2 linked regions of the Lujinxingia sediminis genome follow. The protein of the gene in region 1 interacts with the protein of each later gene in a pairwise test. Links are inferred from orthologs where the notes say so. Each region holds a gene or a part of one and is shown on either strand. Other genes may lie near its edges.

Region 1 (5,636 bases):
GGTCATGAGCTCGTCGAACGCCGCGCCTCCTTCGTCGAAGTCATCGGCCAGATCACCCACGTCCTACCCCCCGCTCGCCACAGCCGCGCCCCCCTCGAAGTCCGCCTCCAGGTCGACGACGCCGAGTTCAAACTCATCTGGTTTAACCTCGCCTTCCCCGGCTTCGTCAAAAAGTTCCAACCCGGCGACTGGATGCGCGTCGAAGGCAAGCTCGACCACGACCGTGCCCCCGCACAAATGGTCCATCCGGCCTTCGACATTCTCAAATCCCGGGAAGCGCGCCCCCCTCAAACCGAAGTCGTCCCCATCTACAGCTCCATGGAAGAGGTGCGCGACTCGCTGATCCATCCCGCCATCACCGAGAGCTTTTCTCTGCTGCACGCCGACCTCGAAGAAAGCGTCCCTCTCAACCTCCTCCGCCAGCACGAGCTCCCCACCCTGGCCGAAGCACTCAAAACGATCCACGTCCTCACCCCCTACGACGATCTGGACCGTTTCCGCGAAGATCTCTCTACCGCCCGTAACCGCCTGATCTATCAAGAGTTCTTCGACCTCCAACTTGCACTCACGCGCCGCTACGTCGCCCAGCGTCGCGCCGCCAACGCCTCGCGCCTCACCGAACGCGAACTCGGCCGCGAGCTCCTCAAAAAGATCCCCTTCGATCTCACTGGCGATCAGAAGTCCGCTATCGCCACCATCGCCGACGACCTCGCCACCCGCATCCCCATGCGCCGACTCCTCCAGGGTGACGTCGGCAGCGGCAAGACCGTCGTCGCACTCCTCGCCGCTGCTATCGCCATTGCCAACGGCCACCAGGTCGCGATCCTCGCCCCCACCGAGATCCTCGCCCGCCAACACAGCCGCAACGCACACGCCCTCTTCACCGCCCTCAACATCCCCCACGCCCTCCTTGTTGGCGCGCAGGGCACAGCCGAACGCCGTGACACCCTCCAGGCCCTCGCAAACGGCGACATCGGCCTCATCGTCGGCACCCATGCCCTCGTCCAGGATGACGTCGCCTTCAAAAACCTCGCGCTCGTCATCATCGACGAACAGCACAAATTCGGCGTCGACCAACGCGACGCCCTCCTCGCCAAAGGCCAGGATCCCCACCTCCTGGCCATGACCGCAACCCCCATCCCCCGCTCCTTAGCCCACGCCGTCTTCGGCGACCTCGACCTCACCCTCATCCGCGAAAAGCCCCCCGGTCGTAAACCCGTTCGCACCGAGCTCCGCGACCGCACCCGCGCTCCCAAAATCTACGACTACGTAAAAAAACGCATCCTCGAGACCGGTGAACAGGCCTACTTCGTCTACCCCCTGGTCGAAGCCAGCGACGCCGTCTCCAACCGCCGCTCCGTCACAGAAGAAGCCGAACGCCTCGCCAACGGCCCCCTCAAAGGTCTGCGCCTGGGCATCCTCCACGGCCGCATGGACGGCACCGCCAAAGACGCCGTCATGCAACGCTTCTCCAACGGCGACATCGACGTCCTCTGTGCCACCACCGTCGTCGAAGTCGGCGTCGACGTCCCCAACGCCACCATCATGGTCATCGAAAACCCCGAAGTCTTCGGTCTCAGCCAACTTCATCAGCTCCGCGGTCGTGTCGGCCGCGGCTCCGTCGACTCCATGTGCATCCTCATCACAGGCTTCACCCTCACCGAAGACGCCGAGCTCCGCCTGCAGGCCTTCACCACCACCGACGACGGATTTAAACTGGCCGAAACCGACCTCGCCATCCGCGGTCCCGGCCTCTTCCTCGGCGTCAAACAAGCCGGCCTCCCCGAGTTCCGCTTCGGTGACGTCCTCCGCGACGCCCACTGGCTCCAGACCGCCCGCCACGACGCACGCCGTATCCTCCTGGGAGACGCTTCCCGATGAACTCTCCCCTCTACGCCCAGGTCGCCCTCGACGTCCCCCTCTTCACCGCGCTCTCCTACCGCGTCCCCGACCACCTGCGCGACGACATCGCCCTGGGCCAGCTCGTCCAGGTCCCCTTCCGCAACCGCTCCAAGACGGGGCTCATCACAGCGCTCTCCCGGGAACTCGATGATCCCACCCTCGCCCCTAAAATCCGCGACCTCTACGACCTCGTCGACGCCGAGCCCCTCCTCTCGACCAACGACCTCAAATTCCTCTCTTTCGTCGCCGACTACTACCTCTCTCCGATAGGCGAGGTCGTCCGCCTGGCCATACCCTCCGCTGTGCGTGTCGAGGGCATCAAACACTACCGCCGCCTCCCCGACCACCAGCTCCCTTCTGCAGACACACCGCTGCCCCTCGACCTCGCAGAGGCCCTCGCCTCCCTGAGCTCCGATGACCCTTCCCCCGTCGCTGCTCTGCGCGAAGCGTTCCCAGACCTCACCTACCACCGACTCTCCGAGCTTGAGCGCCGCGGCCTGGTCGAAGTTACCTACCAGGAGAGCGCTTCTCTCAAACCCAAAACCGAGCGTTACTTCAAGCTCCTCCCCCGTCCTAAAGGCACTCTGACCGGACGCCTCGGCACCAACCAACTCAAAATCCTCAAACTTCTCGACGGCATGCCCTCCCTCTCACTCCCCGAGATCCGAGAGCACATCTCCAGCCCTTACTCCAGCCTCAGTGCCCTCGAAGACCGCGGCCTCATCACTTCCTGGGAAGAAGAGGTCTACCGCGACCCCTTCGAAAACGCCCCCGTCGAAGCCCCTCCCGAGTTCGACCTAACCCAACGCCAGCTCCACGCCGTCAACGCTGTCGCAGACGCCCGCCACGCCGGCCGTTTTGAAGGCTTCGTTCTCCACGGCGTCACCGGCAGCGGCAAGACCGAAACCTACGTCCGCATCATCCGCGACACCCTCGCCGACGGGCGGCGCGCACTCGTCCTCCTACCCGAGATCGCCCTCACCCCCCAGTTTGTTGGCGTCTTCCGCTCCCACTTTGGCGAACGCATCGCAGTCCTTCACTCCGGGCTTACCCCCGCCCAGAAGTTCGACCAGTGGCGCCAGATCCGCCGCGACGAAGTCGACATCGTCATCGGCGCCAGATCCGCTCTCTTCGCACCCATCAACAACCTCGGCGTCATCGTCGTCGATGAAGAACACGACTCCAGCTTCAAACAAGAAGAAGGCACCCGCTACAACGCCCGAGACATGGCCCTGGTCCGGGCAAAACTCGCCGGCGCCCAGGTCATCCTCGGCAGCGCCACCCCCATCCTCGAATCCTTTCACAACGCACAACTCGGCCGCCTTACCTACCTCCCCATGCCCGAGCGCGTCGCCGCCCGCGCCATGCCCCCCGTCGATATCGTCGACATGCGACGTGGCCCCCACAACCCCACCGCAGGCCCTTCCAACCTCCTCTCCGCGCGCCTGCTCTCCGAGCTCGACAACACCCTCCACGACCAGAAGCAGGCCATCCTCTTTCTCAACCGCCGCGGCTTCTCCCCCTGCGTCCTCTGCGAATCCTGCGGTCACATCTTCCAATGCCCCAACTGCGACGTCTCCCTGACCTACCACCGCCGCATGGAAGCCCTGCGCTGCCACCACTGCGACTACTCCCTGCGCATGCCCGAATCCTGCCCCCAATGCCAGCACACAGGCATCGAGCGCAAAGGCGTCGGCACCGAACAACTCGAAAACCACCTCCACGAACTCTACCCCCGCGCCCGCGTCGCCCGCCTTGATCGCGACACCGGCGCCGGCCCCCGCCTTCAACAGCTTCTCTCCAGCTTCCGCCGCCGTGAAATCGACATCCTCGTCGGCACACAAATGGTCACCAAAGGCCACGACTTCCCCGACGTTACCCTCGTCGGCGTCGTCCTGGCCGACATGAGCCTCAACTTCCCCGACTTTCGCGCCGCCGAACGCACCTTCCAACTCCTCACCCAGGTCGCCGGACGCGCCGGACGCGCCGACAGCCCCGGACGCGTCATCATTCAGACCTACACCCCCGACCATTACAGCCTCCTCACCGCGCAGAATCACGACTTCTCCACCTTCGCCACCCGGGAACTCGCCCAGCGCCAGGCCATGGGTTACCCCCCCTTCGGCCACCTTATCGCCCTCAAATTCGAAGGCACCAACGAAGGCGCCACCGTCCAGGCCACTCGCAACTACGCCACCGCCGCGCGCCGCCTCCTTCGCTCCGACGCGTCCTTCGGCGACCACATCGCCATGCTCGGCCCGGCTATGGCCCCCATCGCCCGCATCAACAACCGCTCGCGCTGGCAGCTCCTCCTCAAAGCGCCCGACCGCGCCCTCCTGCGACGCTTCGCCATTCGCACCCTCGAGTTGGCCGGACATTTCGAAGCCGGACAGCCCCACCACCGTAACGTCCGCATCATCGTCGACGTCGATCCCCTCAACATGCTCTAGCCCCTCCTCACCCCGAGCCGCGCGATGTCCCACGCCGACCTCATCCGCCGCACCCACGCCCCACACACCCTCGCCACCCTCACCCGCGAGCTTCGCGCGCTGGGCATCTCCCCCGGCATCAACCTCCTTGTTCACTGCTCCATGCGCCGCATCGGCTTCATCGCCGGCGGCGCCCAGACTTTGCTCCAGGCTCTCCTCGACACCATCGGCCCCCACGGCACCCTGATGGTCCCCACCCACACCTCCCTCAACACCGATCCAGCCCGCTGGGAAAACCCTCCCGTCCCCGCCGAATGGGTCCAAACCCTCCGCGACGCCTCCCCCGCTTTCGACCCCCTACGCACCCCCTCCCACCTCATGGGCCAACTTGCCGAACTCCTGCGCACCTGGCCCGGCTCCCGCCGCAGCCCACACCCTGTCGGCTCCTTCGCCGCCCTCGGACCCGCCGCCTCAAAGCTCGTCGACAACCACCCTCTCCTCAACGAATTCGGCGAATCCTCACCCCTGGCGCGCCTTTACGACCTCGACGGTTACATCCTCCTCCTCGGCGTCGGCCACGAGCGCAACACCTCACTTCACCTGGCCGAACACCGCGCCGACTTCCCCGCAAAATCCACCATCACCGAAGGCTGCGCCATGCTTGTCGACGGCCGGCGCACCTGGCTCACCTACCCCATGCTAGCCCTCGACACCGACGACTTCCCCGCGCTCGGCCGCGACTTTGAAGCCTCCCACTCCGCCCCCGACGTCCGCCTGGCGAAAGTCGGCAACGCCACCTCACGCCTCATTCACCAGCCCACCCTGGTCGACTTCGCCACCAACTGGATGGAGCTCCACCGCCACCCCGACGACTGAGCCCCATCCCCCCTGCCCCCTCAGGCCGCTTCCACCGCGACCACCTCATCTTCCGCCGCCAGCTCCGCCCCCTTCCGCCCGAAGTACGCCATCATCGCTCCGCCCGTTGCAAACATAACCAGGCTATAAATCCCGCCGGGCACCGCCATCTGCCCCTGCATCAAGATCGAGGTCGCAATCACAATCGCGAGCGTCCCGTTCTGCATCCCCGACTCAATCGAGATCGCCAGCGCCTGCGCTAACTCCAGCTTCAGTAGCTTCGACGACCAGAACCCGATGAGCAGCATCGCCACGTTCAACCCGATCGTCACCGCCGCAAGCTCCCCAAAATGATTGCGCAACACCTCAATATTCGCCGCAATGATCCCGATCAGTAGCACCACAAACACCACCACCGACCCCACCCGCGCCGGTCGCTCCAACCGATCT
Region 2 (4,459 bases), on another replicon or contig:
GAGGTGATCGGGGCGCACTGCCAACGCGGCTTTATAGCTCTCGAGAGCGCGTTGATGTTCGCCCACCTGGGCGTAGGTCTGACCGATGAGGCTGTGGATATCGGCGGCGATGGCATCGTCGCAGTCGGGCTCGCATACCGAGAGCGCTCGTAGAAGCAGGGGGTTTGCCCGTGCGGGTTGGTGCATCGCCACGTGTGCGCGCGCGGCCCCCACCAGCGCGTCGAGGTGATCGGGCTGGCGGTCGAGCACATGCTCATAGGCATCGGCGGCGCGGGCGGGGTGGCCCTGCCGAGAGGCGATCTCACCCTGGGTCAGCAGGTGATCGAGGGTGGGATGTTCGGTGGGAAGTTCGTTGAGGATCGCCGCTGCGCGGGTGTCTTCGCCCCGGTTGAGCAGAGCGCTGGCGAGGAGCACGCTGGCCTCGGTGTGCTTCGGGCGCAGGCGTAGCGCGCGCTGAAGTTCGCGCGCGGCCTTATCGGCGCGCCCCTGCACCAGGTAGATCCGCCCGAGCGCAAGGTGAACATCGAATTCAAAAGGGGTCTCATCGCCCAGGGCCAGCGCGCGTTGAAGATGCGCCTGAGCCTCGGCGCTGCGGCCCATGCGCTCCAGAGTCAGCCCCAGGTGAAAGAGGGTGGAGGGCTCCTCGCGAATGCTCAGCGCGTGCTCAAAGGCGCTGAGCGCTTCGTCAAACTCCTCGCGAAAGGCCAGGCAGAGGCCCAGAAGGTGGTGAGTGCGCTCGATATCAGGGCGGCGTCGTAGCGCTTCGTCCAGAAGATGGCGGGCGCGCACATACTCGCCGCGATCCATGGCCTCACGGGCGCGCTCGTGCAGAAGACGCACGTCTTCGGGCAGGAGGACTTCATCGAGGAAGTCGCCGACTCGGGCACCTATCTTATCAAAAATACTCATGATTACTGGACCCCCGCACTTGCGGAATTACCCATTATTTGTTCAGGTGGTGAAGCTGGACACGTTGGCCGGTCTGGCGAGTCTTTACGATCAAAAAAAATGCTCGCGGCAGGCAAAGGTTGAAGCGGGTCGACGATAATAGAGAAACCAGTCGCGGCGCCATGAGGCATTTGCTCCATGGATGGGGAGAGGTGGCAGGGAGGCTGGTGTTTGCATCAGGGGTCAGCGCGCTTGGAGAGCCGGGCGTGCTGGTATATGACAGGCCAACGCGAGGCCCGAAAGGGCTGACGACAGATATCTAAGGAGGCACGTTATGAGCTTGAACAAGGCGATGATCATCGGGAACCTGGGCTCGGATCCTGAGGTTCGTTACACCCAGAGCGGCGCGGCCGTGGCGAACTTCAACATCGCCACCAACGAGACCTGGATGGATAAGTCCGGCGCCAAGCAGGAGCGCACCGAGTGGCACCGTGTGGTGGTCTTTGGCAAGCAGGCCGAGAACTGCGGCAAGTACCTGAGCAAGGGCCGTCAGGTCTATGTGGAGGGGCGGATGCAGACGCGTGACTGGGAGGATCGCGACGGCAACAAGCGCTCCACCACCGAGATCGTCGCTCAGACCGTGCAGTTTTTGAGCAGCGGCAACGCGGCGGGGCGCTCCGATGGACCGTCCTCCTACGGGGATAGCAACCGCGGCGGGTCTTCGGGGGCGGCAGAGTCGAGCTTTGATCAGTCCTTCAACGACGATGATATTCCCTTCTGAGGGGCGGCCCGCCCCTCGGGCCCTGAGGCCTCGGGGGCGGGGCAAGCTACGAGGAGCGGCGGTGACGTTGAAGAGACGCGCCGCCGCTTTTTTCATCGCGCGTCGCCCCGGGTTGAGGTGATGCGATGCAAGACACAGGGTTCGAGGAGCGGCTTTAAACGCCCGTATCTCCGATGGCGAACCGCAGTCTGTGCCACCGAACTTCCACCATCTTCGGAGGTCATGATGGCAAAGGCCATGCAGGAAGAAGCGCAGGTGCGCTCGACGCGTGTGTACCTGGAACTCATTGAACGAGGCATCGCGGAGGGGGAGTGCGGCGATCGTGGCGAATTTTTTGAAGCCATGGCCGCCCTGATGCATGGTGATGTGGATCTGGCCACGGAGCGCTTTCGCCATGCTCAGCGTCATCTTCCGCCTCCCTTTGGGGCCATGGCCAGCTATGGGCTGGCGCGCTGTGAGGTGATGCGCGGGCGAAGTGGCGTGGCCATGCGTGTGTTTAAGAAGCTCGCCACGTGCGATGCCCCGGCTGAAATCCGGCGGCTGGCCTGGTTGGAGGTTGAGGCGCTGGCGATTACGCGCGATGATCGCCTCACTCGCCGCAAGGCGCGCGAGGCGCTGGACCAGCTTGACGGCGAGCTTAAGCCGGTGCCCACGGGCACGACGTAGATTGGGATACGATCTGGATGGAATCCTCCACGCCACAGGACGCACATAACCCGCTGGGGCTGGCGCTCGATTTTATGTTCGGGCGCGGCTACCTGTGGGCGGAGCGTCAGCCGATCAGCGACTGGATCACGCTGGAGTCGCTGCGCATGGAGATCCCGGATCTGAAATTTCCCTTCGACGCGCGCTCCGGCCTGGATCGTTTTCGTCATACGCGGGCCTGGGTGCGGGAGGCGGAGTTTGCGATCTCGGAGGTGGGGCTGGGCGATCTCTTAAGCGAGGCGGCCGCCACGCTGGAGGGGTTTGAAGAGCTTCAGGTGCGTTTTCTTGAAGATGCGGCGCACGTCAGCCTTCGGCTCAAAGCCTTCGGGGCGGATAGCTACCTGAGTTTTCGGGCGGCGTTGATTCCGCCCGAGCCGGCGCGGGCCGATGAAGTGCACCTCTCGCTCTACGACTATCGCGCGTACGGTGCGCTCCCTTATCCGGCTCGCCTGGTTGCGTATGAGCTGATCTCAAGTTTGCTCAACGCGCCGGGGTTACGTGCGCCGGGACGAGGAAAGAGTTTCAGGGTGGGGCTGGCGGGCGATATTGTGATTTTTAGGCCGCTTAAGTTGTTGTTTTTGCATGTATTTCCGGGGGTTGGGTGGAAGTTGCCCAACCTCTCGGGGGTGGTGTTGGAGAGCGCGCGGATTCGACCCGGGGTGTTGACGGTACGGGCGGTCTCGGAGGATGCGCCGGCGGGGTCGCGCGGGAAGGGAGGGCTTGTCGCCAGCGGGGAGGGGGCGCGGGCGTTGGCGTCTTATGAAGCCAAGGAGCTCTTTTCGCACGCCGATCAGGCGCTTTTTGACGGGCAGGTGCGCCAGGCGATCGCGCTATTGGGAAGTTATCGCGATCTTTACGGGCTGCATCCCGAGCTTGTGACCCGTCAGCTCGATTGCCTGGTGGCCGATCCCACGCCGGCGCATCTGGCCGAGGCGGAGTCGCTGCGTCGTGAGCTCGTGCAGGAGGATGATCAGAGTCTGGCGGCGGCGCTGGTGGCACCCTCGCTGGCGATCGCCTCGCAGAAGGACGACGCGCGGGTGATGGAGGCCTATGAGGCCCTATCCGAAGTGCTGCGTCAGCGTCAGGATACGCGCGACTGGGTGCTCTGCGAGCTTGCGATTGCCCGACGTCTGGCACCGGATGAACCGGAGCGCTGCGCCCAGCGCTTGCGGGAGGTGCTGCGCCTGGATCCACGTAATCGGCCCGCGCTGGAACTCTTGAGTCAGGTGTATGAGCGCACCGGCGAGCGCGCCGGTCTGGAGGAGGCGCTCAAGAGGTTGACCGGCGTCTACAGCGATCGTCAGACCCTGAAGGAAACCTACCTGAAGTTGGCGCGGCATCTGATGGATCGGCAGGGGGATCTGGCTGAGTCTCGCATGTATCTGGAGCGGGTGCTGCGATTGGACCCGACCGAACTCGATGCGCTGCATACCCTGGGCGAGAGCTATGTGCTGGGAGGGGAGCCGCTGCGGGCGCTCAAGGCGTTTGGGTCGGCGGCGCGGGCGGCCCAGGCTGACGGTGAGCACGCGCGCGCCAGCCGGCTTTACCAGCGGGTGGGCCAGATCTGGTTCGAGGAGTTGGAAGATGCCAGCCAGGCGCTTTTGAGCATGCGGCGTGCGTTGAGCCTCTCGGCCAGCGCGGATGATACGCTTGAGCGGGAGCGCGCCGAGCAATTGGAGTGGGCCGGTGCGATGTGCGAGGTGCTGGAGCGCGACGATGAGGCCACCGACTACCTCACCGAGCTCCTGCCACTACGCGAGCGGGCGTATGAGTTGTCGCGGGGCACCGAGGATGAGGGCGATCGAGCAGGTGCGTTGCTGGGCACACATCGCCGCCTGGGCGTGATCTATGAGCGTCGGCGGCGTCTGGATGCGGCCGCCAGCCATATGCGGCGGGTGCTCGAACTCGATGCTCAGGATGAGGGGGCGCGGCGTTGGATGATCGAATACCTGCGCCAGGCCGGGCAGCCCGAGGAACTCATTGCGCTCTACCGCCAGCTCATTGCGGAGGCGGGGAGCGCGGAGCAGTCGGTGGCGCTTCGTGAAGAGCTCGCGCAGCTCTACAGCTCACTGGGGCTTGTCGAGG

Evidence for each region. The genes of interacting proteins can lie anywhere in the genome.
Region 2: the proteins of priA (region 1) and EA187_RS16070 interact in binary tests that used the Escherichia coli proteins (3 or more experiments, as listed by UniProt). The link is inferred for Lujinxingia sediminis from one-to-one orthologs.

What each region holds. Positions count from the first base shown.
Region 1 is NZ_SADD01000011.1:139,515-145,150, reverse strand. Bases 1,478-4,614 are described here. They hold priA (replication restart helicase PriA), read left to right. Parts: upstream 1,478-1,877; coding sequence 1,878-4,352; downstream 4,353-4,614. Other genes in these bases: EA187_RS15720 (AAC(3) family N-acetyltransferase), read left to right, coding at 4,377-4,614; EA187_RS15730 (ATP-dependent DNA helicase RecG), read left to right, coding at 1,478-1,881. In the rest of the region: more of EA187_RS15730, read left to right, coding at 1-1,477; more of EA187_RS15720, read left to right, coding at 4,615-5,207; EA187_RS15715 (bile acid:sodium symporter family protein), read right to left, coding at 5,228-5,636.
Region 2 is NZ_SADD01000012.1:39,058-43,516, forward strand. Bases 95-2,945 are described here. They hold EA187_RS16070 (single-stranded DNA-binding protein), read left to right. Parts: upstream 95-1,222; coding sequence 1,223-1,669; downstream 1,670-2,945. Other genes in these bases: EA187_RS16065 (tetratricopeptide repeat protein), read right to left, coding at 95-909; EA187_RS16075 (hypothetical protein), read left to right, coding at 1,895-2,335; EA187_RS16080 (hypothetical protein), read left to right, coding at 2,353-2,945. In the rest of the region: more of EA187_RS16065, read right to left, coding at 1-94; more of EA187_RS16080, read left to right, coding at 2,946-4,459. UniProt on the Escherichia coli protein: Plays an important role in DNA replication, recombination and repair. Binds to ssDNA and to an array of partner proteins to recruit them to their sites of action during DNA metabolism. Acts as a sliding platform that migrates on DNA via reptation.